Regions from separate parts of the Microbulbifer echini genome, predicted to be linked through region 3. Evidence: predicted binding sites of a transcription regulator. Region 3 holds the regulator's gene; each other region holds the start of a gene.
What was found. The regulator LexA, encoded in region 3, represses DNA repair genes until DNA is damaged. The targets are predictions, from matches to a motif close to ACTGTNTNTANANACAGT.
Positions count from the first base shown of each region.

Region 1: the regulator LexA is predicted to act here: its motif matches at 2,331-2,348, upstream of uvrD (DNA helicase II).
Region 2: the regulator LexA is predicted to act here: its motif matches at 1,707-1,724, upstream of ACCI51_RS14530 (LexA family protein).

Region 1 covers NZ_JBGMEL010000011.1:161,783-167,138, forward strand. The annotation lists gene uvrD (DNA helicase II) at 93-2,297, opposite strand; gene hexR (transcriptional regulator HexR) at 2,437-3,291, shown strand; gene ACCI51_RS12675 (multidrug effflux MFS transporter) at 3,409-4,668, shown strand; gene gstA (glutathione transferase GstA) at 4,684-5,289, opposite strand.
Region 2 covers NZ_JBGMEL010000014.1:100,758-106,113, reverse strand. The annotation lists gene ACCI51_RS14540 (helix-turn-helix domain-containing protein) at 931-1,173, opposite strand; gene ACCI51_RS14535 (hypothetical protein) at 1,414-1,623, shown strand; gene ACCI51_RS14530 (LexA family protein) at 1,741-2,172, shown strand; gene ACCI51_RS14525 (SOS response-associated peptidase family protein) at 2,400-3,134, shown strand; tRNA gene ACCI51_RS14520 (tRNA-Leu) at 3,527-3,613, opposite strand; tRNA gene ACCI51_RS14515 (tRNA-Cys) at 3,707-3,780, opposite strand; gene ACCI51_RS14510 (hypothetical protein) at 4,274-5,356, opposite strand, start outside.
Region 3 covers NZ_JBGMEL010000019.1:57,363-62,718, reverse strand. The annotation lists gene ACCI51_RS16550 (mechanosensitive ion channel family protein) at 1-247, opposite strand, end outside; gene nagZ (beta-N-acetylhexosaminidase) at 388-1,404, opposite strand; gene ACCI51_RS16540 (TetR/AcrR family transcriptional regulator) at 1,439-2,071, opposite strand; gene ACCI51_RS16535 (LOG family protein) at 2,483-3,121, opposite strand; gene lexA (transcriptional repressor LexA) at 3,286-3,891, shown strand; gene ACCI51_RS16525 (hypothetical protein) at 3,991-4,245, opposite strand; gene ACCI51_RS16520 (DUF6586 family protein) at 4,347-4,832, opposite strand; gene topA (type I DNA topoisomerase) at 4,833-5,356, opposite strand, start outside.

The DNA.
Region 1 (5,356 bases), on a different contig from region 3:
CTATTTTTATAGTTTCCGAGACTCCGGCAAAACCGGAGTCTCGGTAAGTTCACTTGTTTAAAATATATTTCGTGTATTGGAGAAGGCAAAATCTACAGCGGTTGTAACTTCGCCATAGTCACCACCAACCATTTACTTCCGGCATCGTCGAAGTTCACTTGTACCCGGGCGCGCGGACCATTGCCCTCAAACTGCACCACGGTGCCCTCGCCGAATTTGGCATGCTCCACACGGCCACCTAAAGACAGTGGCGGCAGGTCATCAAAATCCGGAGCTGGATCAGAAAACTTGCCCACTTTGCCATAATCGGCCTGGTACAGCGGTCGGGAAATCTCCGTCTTGAGGCGCACTTCATGCACCAGATTCACCGGAATCTCAGCAATAAAACGAGACGGGCTGTTATAGGTTTCACTGCCAAACAGGCGGCGGTTTTCCGCGTAGGTAATATATAGCTTGCGCATAGCACGGGTGATGCCCACGTAGCAGAGGCGCCGCTCTTCCTCCATGCGGCCCGGCTCCTGCGCCGACATCTTGTGCGGGAACAGGTTTTCCTCCACACCAGCCATAAACACCAGAGGGAACTCGAGGCCCTTCGCCGAGTGTAGGGTCATGAGTTGAACGGCATCTTCAAACTCATCCGCCTGGCCTTCGCCGGCATCGAGCGCAGCGCTGTCGAGGAACTGATTGAGTAGAGGAATTTCCTCTTCACCTTCCTCGCCCTCCGGCATACCCACGCCAGTAAAAGCTCGACAGGCACTGACCAGTTCCTTGAGGTTTTCCACTCGGGTCTGCCCCTTCTCACCTTTCTCCTTGCCGTGGAATTCCAACAGGCCACTGGTCTCAATCACGTCCTCGGCGATGGCATCCAGCTCTTTGTCTTCGGCATTTGCGGCCAACTGATTCACAAGATCTAGAAAGGCCTGCAGGGCATTGCCAGCGCGGGCAGCGAGTACCCGTTGCTGTAACATCAACTTGGCCGCCTGCCACAGGGAGCATCCCTGCTCACGGGCGTAGGCGCGCACCATTTCTACCGTGCGCGCTCCGATGCCGCGAGTAGGTGTGTTGACCACCCGCTCAAACGCCGTATCGTCATCGCGGTTGGTAATCAAGCGTAAGTAAGACAAGGCATTCTTAATTTCCAGGCGGTCGTAGAAACGTTGACCACCATAGATACGGTAGGGCACCTGCTCGCGCAAAAGCCCCTCTTCAAGCACCCGGGATTGGGCATTGGAGCGATAGAGGATAGCAATGCTGTCACGGCGATTGCCATCGCGCACCCAGTCATTGATTCGCTCGACGATAAAGCGCGATTCATCCTGTTCGTTATACGCCGCATAGACGGCGATGGGCTCACCCTCTTCCCCCTTAGTCCACAATTCCTTACCCAGGCGGCCGCTGTTATTGGCAATCACCGCATTGGCAGCCTTCAATATGGTGGAAGTAGAGCGATAATTTTGCTCCAGGCGAACCGTCTGCACTTGGCGCAGGTCCGCGGAAAAGTGTTGGATATTCTCAATCTTGGCGCCGCGCCAGCCGTAAATGGACTGGTCGTCGTCACCCACTGCGGTGATATGGCACTGCTCACCGGCGAGCAGACGCAACCAGGCGTATTGGATGGTGTTGGTATCCTGGAATTCATCCACCAGGATAAAGGGGAATCGCCGGCGATAGTGGGCGAGAATACTGTCGTTATTCAGCCAGAGCTCGTGGGCGCGCAACAGCAACTCGCCAAAATCCACCAGCCCGCCACGCTGGCAGGCCTCTTCATAGGCGAAGTAAATACGTACCATGGTCTGTAGCCAGGGGTCGGCGCCGGCATTGATATATTGGGGGCGCAGTCCTTCGTCTTTCTGCGCTCCGATCCACCACTGGGTTTCCCGCGGCGACCATTTTTTGTCATCCAGTCCCAGATCTGCCTGAACGCGCTTGATCAAACGCAGCTGATCGTCGGAATCCAGAATCTGGAAGTTCTGCGGCAACTTGGCTTCTTGCCAGTGGGCCTTGAGCAGGCGATGGGCGAGGCCGTGGAAGGTGCCCACCCACATGCCGAAGGTGTTCACCCCCAGCAACTCCTCGATACGCGCGCGCATCTCGCGGGCCGCTTTGTTGGTAAAGGTCACTGCCATAATGGAGTAGGGCGAGGCGCCCTCCACCTGCATCAGCCAGGCGATGCGATGCACCAGTACACGGGTCTTGCCCGAGCCGGCACCGGCCAGAACCAATTGATTGCCGGGCGCGGCGGCTACCGCTTCGCGCTGGGCGTCGTTGAGGGGGTCTAGAATCTGAGATACGTCCATGGGCGAAGATTGTACCAGAGCTGCAGCGTAGGACCTGTGTAAATAAACAGGATTTTGCCCAATCTGACAACGCCAAGCCGCTCGCCAGCAGAGTGTGCAGCGGCTAAACTGCGCCATCTGGCATAGAGAAGGAAGTCCTGTGAAACCGGCGGAAGTCACGCAAAGAATCAGCGAACAACTGTCATCCATGCGCAAATCTGAGCGCAAGGTGGCGGAATATATTCTCGCCAATCCCGACGAAATCATTCATATGAGAATTGTCGACCTGGCCACTGAAGCCCAGGTGAGTGAACCCACAGTGGTGCGTTTCTGCCGCGCCGTTGGCTGCTCGGGCTTCCAGGAGTTCAAGTTGAATCTGGCGCAGCAGCTGGCCTCGAGCCCTAGTTTTGGCCAGATCGCGGTGACCGAAACCGACACCATCGCCGAGTACAAGCGCAAGGTATTCGACTCCACCGTCGATACACTGCTCAAGGTGCGCGACCGTATCGACGACCGCGCCCTGGAAGCTGTGGTGACCGCTATGGCGGCCTCCAAACGCGTGGAGTTTTTCGGCTTCGGAGCCTCCGGTGCCGTTGCCGCCGATGCCCAACACAAATTCTTCCGCCTGCAACTGGCCACGGCGGCCCACTCCGACCATCACATCCAGAATATGTCAGCCATGTCCATGGAGCCCGGCGATGTGGTGGTGGCGATCTCCCAGAGCGGGCGCACCAAGGCTTTGTTGCGCTCCATGGGTATGGCGAAAGAGCAGGGCGCCCTGGTGGTCGGCCTCGCCCCCAGCGGTTCGCCGGTGGCGCAGCAGGCCAGTATCCCATTGGAAGTCGATGTGGAGGAGGATATCGAGATATACACCCCGTTGTCCTCCCGCATCGCCCACCTGGTAGTGATCGATGTACTCGCTATCGGCGTGGCTCAACGCAAGGGGCCGGAACTCCAGGAACACCTGCTAAAACTGAAACAGGGCCTGTATACATTGCGGGAAGACAAGCATTAAAAAAGCTTCTGGGATTGCGGTACTGGATAATGTGCCGCAGCACCTCTACCATGGCCAGTACCCGGCAGCACACAGCCACAGCCGCTAAATTCCTCTAGGCCGCACCAGAGCTACTCCATGACAACCACGGCTTTATCCGCTGAGCAGAAAGCACCGCGCTGGCTGGTGGTTTGGCTTGCCGCCCTTGTCTCTCTGACGCCTTTCTCCATCGACAGCTACCTGCCGGCAATTCCCGCTATGGCCGCAGCACTGGATACTGAGGTGGAGCGGGTGCAGTATTCGGTGTCCAGTTTTTTATTGGGCTTTGCCCTGGGCCAACTTTTCGGGGGGCCGCTCTCCGATCGCTGGGGAAGGCGCTTGGTGGGTACAATTGGGCTGTGTATTTATATTGTCAGCTCACTACTAATACTCTTTAGCGACCATGTGGATCACCTGATTATTCTGCGCTTCCTGCAGGCGGTAGGTGGTGGCTTTGCCACGGTGATTTGCGCGGCCATCGTGCGCGACCTGCACAGCGGCCGTGAGGCCGCCAAAATTATTTCCATGATCAGCACTATTATGTTGATCGCTCCACTGATTGCGCCGGTAATCGGCTCGCTGCTGCTGGCAGTGGGAGGCTGGCAGAGTATTTTTGTTTTCCTGCTGTTGTACGCCATCGCCATGCTGGTACTGGTGCGCTTACTGTTACCGGAAACCGTCTCGCGCTTCACTCGCGCACGGCGCCAGTTGATGCCTCTCGGTACTCTCGTTTCCACTTACGGCCAGGTTTTGCGCAACCGCCGCGCCCTCGGGTTCCTCGGCGCCCAGGCCTGTGTCAGTGGCTCGATGTTTATCTATATCACCACGGCACCCTTCGTGTTTATGGACTACTTCAACGTCAGCGCCAACCGTTTTCCCTTATTTTTTGGCACCTGCATTTTGGGTTTGATCTGCATGGTGCAGGTCAATATCCGCCTGCTTAATCTATTTCAACCGCGCAACATTTTGCTTGCGGGCGTTACCCTGCAAATGCTCGGATGTGGACTGCTGTTACTGGGTACTATGACGGGCATCAGGGAGCTAACCCTGTGGATGGTGCCACTGGTGTTGGTAATGAGCTGTATCGGTATTACTGGGCCCAATGCCGCGGCCTGCTACTTGGAGTTTTTCCCCAAAATCAGTGGCAGCGCCAACGCCCTCTACGGCGCCACTATTTTTATTACTGGAGGAGTACTCGGCGGACTGGTGAGCAGCCTGCATACGGGCACTCTGATTCCCATCGCCGGCTCCATGTTCGCCTGTGCAATAGCGGCTCTGTTTTCAACACTGGTGATCGCTCAGGCGCGCAAACCGATAGAATCAGATATACCGGTCACCCGGCGTTTCACCCCTCGCTAATGCGTAGGTGCGGGGTCAAGCATCACCGCCATTTTCATTGCGCAGAGCCTGCTGCACCGCGGGCCGCGCCTCCATACGCTCCTGGAACGCCTGTAATTTGGGCCAACGCGACATATCGAAATGCTTGGCCTGCAACCAACGAATAATGGTGTAGAGATAAGCATCTGCCACCGACAGAGAGTCCCCCAACAGGTAATCTCGCTGCAGGCGCTGATCAATGTAATCCATCCGCCGCAATATTTTCTCCCGGGCCTTGTTCTTTTCCTCCTCCGAGCCATTCCAGAACAGTGGCACAAACAACTTATGGACTTCGCTGCTGAGGAAATTCAGCCACTCCAATAACCGATAGTGGTCCAGTGTTCCCAGCGGCGGTGCCAGATTCGCATTGGGTTTTTGTTCGGCGAGAAACTGAACAATCGCGACGCCTTCCGTGAGCAGCTCACCACCTTCCAGTTGTAGGGTCGGCACATACCCCTTCGGATTGATCCGGCTGAAGTCATCACCGTTTTCTAGGGTATGGGTCTTGAGGTCGACCCTGGATAGTTCCAGATCAATACCCGCCTCGAGGGCGACGATATGAGGGGATAGGGAACAGGCACCGGGTGAGTAGAAGAGTTTCATAGTGATCCTCCTGTTATCGGTTGCGCGGCACCAGCCAGTATAGGTGTGCTTTTACCGGGCTATTGGC
Region 2 (5,356 bases), on a different contig from region 3:
GAAAGGTTTTGCATTGGATTCTGATAGGCCGTTCTTTGGAAATAGGTCATTATAAAGTCCGTTTGAGTCTGTAAATGTGATATCAAGTTCTTCTTCAAGCCTATTTATAGTGAAAAAAATTGCTCCCTGTGTTTTAGGTAATTTCCGAGTGAGTTTGTAAAAATACTTTCCTGTAATGTCTTGGCTGTCTGTTTTGATCGGTGGTAAGTAGCTGCAAACGCAGCTAAAGGTAAAGTTAAGGCTAAGAGTGTTATCGGTAATCTATATATTACAAATAAATTATTAATACCGGTGAAAGATGGTTCATAGGTGCGATCTACTATTTGAGGGGTTATTCATATGATAAATAAAATAGATATACTGACCGGAATTAATATGGAGCTTTTGTACCATCCGGAATCCCAAAGTGATTTTTTCTCAATGTCACTTCTTATAGGGGACCACCACTCTTTGAGGTCGGGCCAGAAGGCAATAATGAAAGCAGAGATCAGGATTGTTGAACCAATAGTAAATTGCTCATGAATTTCATCAAAAAAGAAAGCATTACTTTTATAGAGTAAGAATAATAGTATGAGTACCGAGATAATCATGATCCAAAATTTAAGAAATTTCATTATATCTCACCCTCTCTGTATAATTTTTTATTAGTCTTTCTGCTTCCTATCACAACCTGATCCCCTTCATTCTTATCTAGAACGCTGGATATTGATCTATCCAGGTTCAGCAGTCTAGGGGGTCTATTAACATAAAGCTCTAATAAATGATTCATAATATCGTCGATAAATTGCTAAGGGATATCTAGTGCACTTTGGATATTTTAAGAAAAAACAACAGAAGGGCTTCCTTTTAACGCAGGCTCTTCCATAGCTGGTAACTACTCTCGATCACCCGGTGAATATGCTGGCGAAACTCCTGCGGCAATTTTGCATACTATCTGGAAACTAACGGCGGAAAGGGAATCTGCGCAAAGTGGTGCAGGTTCTCGGCCAAAGTAATCCCCACCGCTTCACACCGAGCCGGCAGCAGTTCCGCCGCTATCTTCTGCTTGCCTGTTTCTATTTTCGAAACTTGAGATGGCGCCAGCCCCAGCTGGTTGGCCAACTGTGCGATCGTCATCCCCTCCAATTTCCGTGCGTTGCGTAGGTGTTCGCCCAGTGTCCCGGCCTCAAACATCTAGCCGTATTAGGTACTCCCGTAATAACAAATTTTCGATTTTCGAAATAAAACCGCATTTTGCATTTCTAAATTAGAAATAATCCAGAATATCCGTTCATAAACTGTAAATTTTTAGTAGTGTTCCGGTGTTTGTCGCCAAAAGCCCGGATAATTCACTAGCGGGCCTTGGCGGAGATAAGCCACCGGAGCCAGTGCCTGTGGTGGTTAGGATTTGTAGTTCCTACAAGGAGGTAGACCATGCCCTTGACCGCTCATGTTCATCAACTTCACCACGTCAATAACCTATGTGCTGGCCTGGAATGGGTGGCGAACTGTCCCAATCAGAACGCGCGCACTGCCTTGCTGCAGCTGATTGGTGAGGAGGTGGGGGAAACCCTGCAGGGCGTTATTTTTGCTGTTGAGGCAAAGGCCGCAGGTAGAAGCCTACCGACAGAGAAGGCGGCCTAGCCTAATGTTGGGGCCGCTGCTGAGAGTAGTGCCGGCCTCATAGTCATCCATTGCCCTTGCCGATTGCTGCTCTCTGGCAATAAACTGTATGAATATACAGTATTTAGGGTTTCCAGAATGAAGCTTTCCCCACTCTACGGCCACGGCATTGCCTGTGGCTTTCCCTCTCCTGCCGATGACCATAAGGAGGCGGCACTCAGCCTGGATGAACACCTGATCTCCAAGCCGGCGGCAACCTTTATGGCGCGGGCGAATGGGGATTCCATGATGGGGCTCGGCATCTTCGACAAGGATTTATTGATTGTCGATCGCTCACGAAAAGTGGAGGAGGTGGCAGGCTTTAACATCGTCGCGCGTCGCTGCTATTTTCTAATTGCCACAATATTCTTCAAAATTATCCGGGGTGTTAGTGAAGCCGATCTTCTCTGCCAACTCCCATGGGCGCTCGCACGCTTTCGTTTTGGCACACCAAAGGTAGCCAGCCGAAGCTATACATCCGTGTTCATCCTTGTCGGAGCCTACAGTTGTGGCAGGGCTAGGGGCCCCTGAATTTTCTGAGGAGCATCCGACTAGGGATATCATCAGGGTAAGAGTGGCCAGTCCTAAACTTTTCATCAAAACAATCTCCATGAGATTATGCCTGACGGCTATGCTTGTGGGCGTATTGAAATGTAACGAAACGAAGCTTCTTGCCTTTTATGATAATCCATAGATGAATTAATGCTGTTGGGGTTTCAATTGAATGTGGTCTAACTCACGCTGCTTGGGGGACTGGTATGTGTTACTCCTTTGCGGTTCCTAACAATAAGTTGCTGTCATTGCTTCCGATCAAATTCGGTGTTGACGCTTCGGCATGGAAGCAATTACGCCTAGATCAGAAGTGGGAATCGTCTTCTAGTAAAACTGAAATTCAGCATGTCCTGGGCCTGAAGGGGCAGCCCCGCGCGAGTCAATTCCGTCTCCCTGGGGCTGGAGAGCGCGTTTACCCTCGATATTTTGCACCGGGCGTCGTGAGTGACGGTGAGCGGAATTGGCTGCGTCCACTGCGCTATTCGATTCGGCCTGAACGGTCAGCTGTGGATTTAGCGACCCGCTATAGCCTCTATAATGCTCGCTTGGATAGAGTGCTGGAGGCAAAGACTTGGCGACCTCTGATTGGTTATCGGCATGGTATTTTGCCATTCACGCACTTTTTTGAGTGGGTTGAGCAGAAGGGTAAGAAAACCCAGATACAGTTCATGCCACAGGGGAGGAGCTTGATGTGGGCACCAATCCTATGGGATTACTGGATGTCTCCGGGTAATGAAGTCGGTTATTTTTCATGCGCCCTAATTACGGATGACCCAGCTCCGGAGGTTGAGGCAGCTGGACATGATCGCAGCCCGATTTTCCTTAATGCTGATTATGTGGAAATTTGGCTTGATGCACAATCCAGCAGCGCAGAGGAGTGGCAGAAGTTTCTGAAAGGACATCGTGAGACAGTAGCTTATCGCCACTCTTTAGTTGCATGAGTAATACAAGCTTGTTAATTAAGTATTTCACTTGTTAGTCAACACTTTACATTCGCGCTCTGTATTTATATGCAGTATTTGGGTGTTTTATGAAACCCATTTCCCCCTGCGGTAGAGGGATTTGCAAAATCCTCGGGCTAACTCTAACTGCCCAGTATTCCCTATACGGGATTGGAATGGCTCTCATTGATAGTAGAGAGGGCTGCAAAGGATTGGTACGATACCATTGCACGGTATAGTTTCTAACGTCGATAGGGCTGGGAATAAATTGTCAATCTCTCCACTAAAGAAATAAAATTTTTAGTGCCGAGAATTTAATTGGGGGGAGATTAAAAGCCAGTGTATCAGTATTGTACAAGCGAATTCTCACTTGCTGGTTTTTAGGGGGTGTGTGGTGCCCGGGGCCGGACTTGAACCGGCACGGCCGTTAAGCCGGGAGATTTTAAGTCTCCTGTGTCTACCAATTCCACCACCCGGGCAGGTCCCTTGCGAGGTGGGGCTTTAGCAATTTTGCTTTGCCCTACATCCTCACTCCCATTGCAGCTCACAGGATTCTGCAATGGAAAGGAAAATGGAGGCTAGGGTCGGAATCGAACCGGCGTACACGGAGTTGCAGTCCGCTGCATGACCACTCTGCCACCTAGCCAACACACCGCTTTTTAGCGGTTGAAAACGCAGTAAATTCTATCGGATAAACCTGAAAAATCCTAGCGTTTTCTGATACTTACGTGCCCTTGGCTGCGTAAGAGGGCGCTATTCTATGGGCTCACGGAGATTAGTCAAGCGTTGATTTCAACAATTTGCAAAAGTTGAGGAAAAAAGTCTGGAAAGTTCACGGATAACCGTATGGCAGCAGGCGTAATAACTTTTAGTACTGCAGTCGATGAACCTATTTCCATTTGTTCTTAATTTATTTTGGGGGCTGCTGGCAATCCATTGAGGGTGTTCGATACTGTCTTTATCTGGCTAACACGTCTCCCCCAAAACGTGTTTAGTAACGCTGGTAGGGCGCACCAGGATGGTACTTGCCCGATGTGTAGCAAGGATGAAATCCTCCAAGTTTCACTCCTAATGGTCTTGGCCCTGACGCTCTCCCCCCCCCGTCGTCAGGGCTTTTTTTTTACCTGTAATTTTGCGGTTTACTGTGCTTTCTCGGTCAGGTTTTCCTGAGCCAGGGTCTTCACCGGCCGGCCTGCGGCCTGCTCGGAAAGCTTCCTGAATCGTTCCAAGGTGATCTCACCGCGAGTGCTTGCGAGTTCCCGAGCCACATCGTCGATCCCGGCTTTCCCGTTGCTGGCTTTGCGAATTTCTTTGTCCAGCTCAGATATAACACCGGCTGCGCGTGCGGTGACCGGTCCAGAAGAGCGCCTGACCAAAAGAGTGGGGGCCTCTTCGCCCCAGTGCACCAGCTTATCCATCGCCTCCTGATAGCGGTCTTCGCTAATACCACCAGTTCTTCTCAAAATTTCGAGTGAATAAAACTCGGCCAGCCCCTCAACGATCCAGTCGCTTTGCTCATCACCATGTATGCCTGTACCGACATGAACAAGCTCATGGATCATGCTGCTGGTGCGGTTGCCGCTAATTAGAGGGCGATCGGCATGTATAAACAACGAGCGTGTACCAGAGAGTCCGCCACGCCACATGGGGTCATCGCCGCTAACGATGAGTAAGTGATCGGGGAAAAGTGGGAAGATTTTTTTTAGTTCTGGAAGATTCCAGTTGAGAAAGGCGAGCACGTCCTGGCGGCGTATATCCTGTCCCTTTGGAGCGGAAACTCGTGTATCCGTGCCGGCAATATAATCCTGACGGCTACCGATCTCGCCCACAATCATCCACCCTTTGGGTCTCACAAAGCGTCTTTTGGGGTCGGATAGCTGATAGAGGTTGTCCTCGATTTCAGGGTAGGGCAGGGCTGAAGACCAGCCTTTAGGCATCACCAATTTCAAACGTGCGTCGGAGCGCCCTCGGCTGGTTGCAGAGATTGGCGCTATCAGCTTATCGCTGCGAAGGATTGCCCAGTCGTCGGTGATCCTGGAATCATAGCCACCATTCTTTCTCTGATTATTGATAACGAAGCTATAGCTTAATTCGGCCCTTTCACCCTCGGGGCGCCAGATCGCCGAAGCTCCCTTTTCCTCAAGAGGGGACTTACTTTCCAGGTCCCTATATCGTCCAGAGCTCAGATTCAATTTGAGCTTACTGGGTATATCCTCGCCACT
Region 3 (5,356 bases):
CCGCGCGCTGTGCGGCAACCGTCAGCCCCAAAAGCCAAAGAAACACTTGCCCAGGTGGGGACAGCGCCCCAACCAGTGCATCATCCCAAGGGTTGACAGTTTTCTCGGCTCTGAGAGCCAACTTCTGAACAAAACGCCCAAAGGCCCAGGCCGCCAGAGCTGAGGCCAGTACAATCAAGAAAACAGAGACTACCCAGACCCGATTTTCACCCAGCCAGGACAACAGCACACTCTCTACGGACTCCACGAAATCCCCCTACTCAAACAACCAATTCAGCCTCGCCCAGAGGTATCTCGAAGCGAGCTCTGCTACAAGTATTTACTACCGATCTCAGTGCATCAGTGCATCAGTGCATCAGTGCATCAGTGCATCAGTGCATCAGTGCATCAGTGCATTATCGAAGCTAACCAATCACGGGTTCTGCGTCGGCGCTCACTTTTTTCAAGTTCCTGCCAGGAGGTAATCAAAGGTCGGCCGCGCATCGCTTTTAGGCGCTCTTTAGATTCCGCTGCCGGGGTAAAATCCTGTAGGGCGGCCAGAGACTCCAAGGCACCGGTGCGATTGTTACAGATCACCCCCATATCGCAGCCCGCTTCCAGCGCAGCACGAATTCTTTCTCCATAGCCGCCGGCGACTCCCGCACCCTCCATCGACAGATCGTCACTGAAGATAACACCACTAAAACCCAGCCGTCCCCGCAAAATATCCAGCAACCAATACCTGGAGAAACCCACGGGCTGACTGTCGATATTGACAAAGCGTATATGGGCAGGCATCACGGCATCCAGTTCACCGGTTCCAATGCAATCGATAAAGGGTAAGGCATCAGACTCCAACACCTGCTCCAAGGTCCGCTCATCCTGTGGAAGCTCCACATGACTGTCTTCAAGGACGTGTCCATGCCCTGGAAAGTGCTTACCGGTGGTGGCCATGCCCGCCTCACGCATCCCCTGAATAAACGGCCTTACAATGGCAGTCAAGCGCTTGGGGTCAGAACAAAAACTGCGGTCCCCAATCACCCGACTCTGCCGGTCATCGGCATCCAAAACTGGGGCAAAACTAAAATCAACACCCACCGCCAGCAACTCGGCCGCAAGCAACCAGCCTACATCGCGTAATTGAGCCTCTGACGCCAGGGCAGATAACTTCTGCATGGAAGGCAATCGGGTAAACCCCTCTCGGAACCGCTGCACTCGGCCCCCCTCCTGATCAACTGCCAGCAGAATATCGGGGCGAAGCGAACGGATAGAAGCGATTAACGCCTCCAGCTGGACGCGATCTCGATAGTTACGTGCAAAGAAAATCAATCCACCTACTAGAGGATTGCGTAAAAGCTCACAATCTCCACTGGTGAGTTCCTGTCCCTCGATATCAATCATCACCGGTCCAAGTGATGTAGACATATACAGTTCCTCGATGATTCACCCACTACGGGGCTCAACCCACCTCTACCTTCAGCATTGCCGAAGCCGCGGGCACCAAGCGCTCCAGAGTTTCTGACAAACTGCTCTGAGCACCAAAATCCTCTTTCAGGATAGCTTCTATGGCATCGTAGCTCGACAGGGTAAAGATGGTGGCGCCCAGCATAAAATACAGCCGCCAATAGAAAGTAACCGGATCTACACCCGGCAAGGCTTCAGCCAGTAGGCCGGCAAAACGGCGATAGCTCTCGCCATACCGAGACACAATAAAACGGCGTAAGTGCCCCTGGAACTGTGTATAAGCCAACCCCAGTAGCCGCATAAAGCGCTGGGGGTCGAGGCCTCGCGCACGCAGGCCGCCCAGACCCACTCGGTATAGGCTCTCCAGCAAGCCCTCGACCCTTAGGGGCTGACCTGAGGCAATACGCCGGTCAAGCTCCGCCTCCAATGCGCCGGTAAAGGGGGTCAGGAAGCGTTCAAAAACCGCCTGTATCAGCTCCTTTTTGGAGCCAAAATGGTAGTTTACTGCCGCCAAATTGACACCGGCTGTACTTGTGATTGTTCTCAGGGATGTCTCGGTAAAACCTCGTTCAGCGAACAGAACCTCTGCCGCGTCCAAGATGCGGCTAACAGTATCGGTCTGGCTCATAGGTATCAAACCACCATTTAAAACAGCTGTTTAACTCTGGCCAGAGTAGCATATTCCGCCGCCAGTCTGGCGGCATATCACACCAAACAGACTCCCTTTACCTTGGAAGCAATCGGTTGAGATGTTGAAAATAGAGGGAATAACCTGAACGCTTAACGCCACCAGCCTGAGCACACCGCTTTCCCAACATAGGCAAACTAGTACGAATGGCGCTGAGGCTTTCTTTGGGGGAGCGCAGGGAACGACGCGTTAAGTCATAGCGAGAGATCGCCAGAAGTCATTAATCAAAACGATGAACCGCCCGACTCACTGTTTGATCCGCCGAATAGGGATGTATATCACTACACCGATAAGCTGTGTTTTCCTGTGCGGAGTTAGACTCTGAGCGCCTTGAAAACCCAGGCCAACGGCTTAGCCTGGACCACGCATGTGCTGCAAAATTAAATCGGCGGCCTCTTCCACTGTGTCGACCACCTGGAACAAGTGCAGGTCTCTCTCATCAATACAATTTCGCTCTAGCACCGTATCTACAAGCCAGTCATACAGACCACTCCAATACCGTTTTCCAACTAAAACAATTGGAAAGTGCTGCACCTTTCTAGTCTGTACTAATGTGAGCGCCTCAAATAATTCATCCAGTGTACCGAAGCCCCCTGGCAACCCCACAAAGCCCAGCGCCTGCTTCACAAATAAAAACTTGCGCACAAAGAAATATCGAAAATGTAAATTAACATCTTGATAGGGATTGGCCACCTGCTCAAAAGGCAGTTCAATATTCAAACCAATTGAAGCACCAGGTTGATCGAAAGCACCTCGGTTACACGCCTCCATCAGGCCTGGCCCGCCACCAGTAATTACGGGTATCCCCTCCGCAGCTAGCAGTTTCCCCAGCTTAACCCCTTGTTGATATTCCTGGCTTTGCTCGGAGAAACGCGCACTGCCAAATACCGTTACCGCCCCTCTAAATGCGATTAAACGCTCAATGCCATCCACTAATTCAGACTGTATACGAAGAACTCTCCAAGCTTCGGCCACCTTGGCATCCAGCATTATCACTTTCCCTCGCTGTCAGCTCTTTCAACTTTTTCTTTCATTCCTTGTTTTCATAAACACTGTAGCAGCTCATACAGGAACCGGTGATAGGATTGCGCGAGCCCCAAATCTGTATATAATCCCAGCACCTGTATAAAAATACAGAAACGCTAGGTAATTCTATGACCAATCTCACCGCACGACAGACTCAAGTATTAGAGCTGATTAAAGCCTACCTGGATGATACGGGTTATCCCCCTACTCGCGCGGAGATTGCCCAAGAACTGGGCTTCCGTTCACCAAATGCGGCTGAGGAACACCTTAAAGCACTGGCGCGGAAAGGAGCCATTGAAATGGTTGCCGGCGCTTCGCGGGGTATTCGGATTCCAGATCACCAGTCGGGGCTGCCGATTATCGGACGTGTCGCCGCAGGTCACCCCATCCTTGCGACAGAGCACATCGAAGATTATTGCGATCTACCCTCCAGCTTTTTTCACCCGCCGGCTGACTACTTACTACGAGTGCACGGCATGAGCATGCGCAATGCCGGCATTCTCGATGGCGACCTCCTTGCCGTGCAGAAAACAGAGCAAGTTAGGAACGGGCAGATTGTGGTTGCACGGATTGACGAGGAGGTGACCGTAAAACGCTTCCGCCGCAAGGGCAATCAGGCAACGGTGCAACTCCTACCGGAAAATGAAGATTTTGAGACCATCCAGGTAGATATGCGGGATAAGAACTTTATCATTGAAGGCCTGGCCGTTGGCGTTATTCGCCAAACCCCTTAAGTGCCCTCTTAAAGCCTGCGAACTCACACCAAAACTATCCCCCAAAAACAACAACAGCGGCTTATAGCCGCTGTTGAATAGTTTTAACCGATACTCTGATCAGTGAATCGTATGATTCACCGGCATCGATTCCTCCTCCTCGAAGTAGCCCGGCTCCAGGTCTTCTAGATTTTGCACAGCTTCAATACCGGCTTCTAGCATTGCCCGAGCGACTGCCACTTTATGCTTTCGCAGAAACTGTAGACTCTCCGCCGAGAATTGAATGCTCACCAGAGGGTCCTCCTCGTGGCCGGCACGGCGCAATGCCACCTCGCCATTGGCCAGCTCAATAATCTCAAAAGTTTCGGAGGACATTTGCTTTCCCTTCACCGCACATCAGTTTGCGCCCAGTGTACCACAGGCAATTTAGAAGTTTCAGTGGACGCAAACAGATAGAGGAAGTGTGCTGTGTGACCTCAGCACTCTTCAAGGTTAGTACGCTGCCTGCGTACCAGTTCACTCAAAGAGGCATGCCATTCAAGAAGCACTTCAAGGGATAGAGTAACTGGCCTAGGGCCCGCAATATTGTGGGTGGGGATTAGATTTTCCTGTCCTTGTACTTCTTCGGCCAGAGAAAGCTGCAGAAGTTGTTTCCATGCGCACAGCATCGCACTCAACCAGCTCTCGGGCTCTGAGAGCAGTAACTGTAATTCCCTCACCTCGCTACTGGCCCTACCCTGGCTTTGCAGGCTATCGTCGATAACCTGCAGGGATTCCGTCTCAAAACCTAACTGCAACTGCTGGGAAAGCTCTGCCAGGAAAGCCCGGTAGGCTTTCCATAACTGCAGCAGTGCCCCCTCTTCAAGCGCCAGGCGATGAAGAGGGGAATCATAGTGGCTCGTGGAGAGCAATTGACTCTTGCGAAGAGCAGAAGTGACGAGTCCAGTGTAGGGGTTACTCATTTACTTTTTCGCCACTACTTTCTTGGCTGCTGGTTTCCGCTTGGCCGTAGAAGTCTTACTACCGGCTTCAACCTTCCAGGCTCCATCGCGGTAAAAGGCCTTCCAACCGGTTGCCTTACCCTCCTCCTCAGACTGAACATATTGCTCTTGGGTCTTACGGCTGAAACGAATTACAGTATCTCGGCCCTGATCGTCTTGCGCAGGTGCCGCGAACAAGAAGCTGTACTTCGGATCAATCTCACTTTGGTGAGGCAGTAGTTCTTTTACCAGGGGAGCGCGGGTTTCACGATTTTTGGGGAACTGGCTGGCGGCCAGGAACAATCCGGAGGCACCATCGCGGAGAATATAGTGATCCTCAACCTTTTGACAGGCCAACTCAGGCATAGGTACCGGGTCCATCTTGGGAGGCGCCGGTTGACCGTTTTTCAGTAGCTTGCGCGTATTTTTGCAGGCTTCATTAGTACAACCGAAGTATTTCCCAAAGCGGCCGGACTTCAACTGCATATCGCTACCGCATTTGTCAC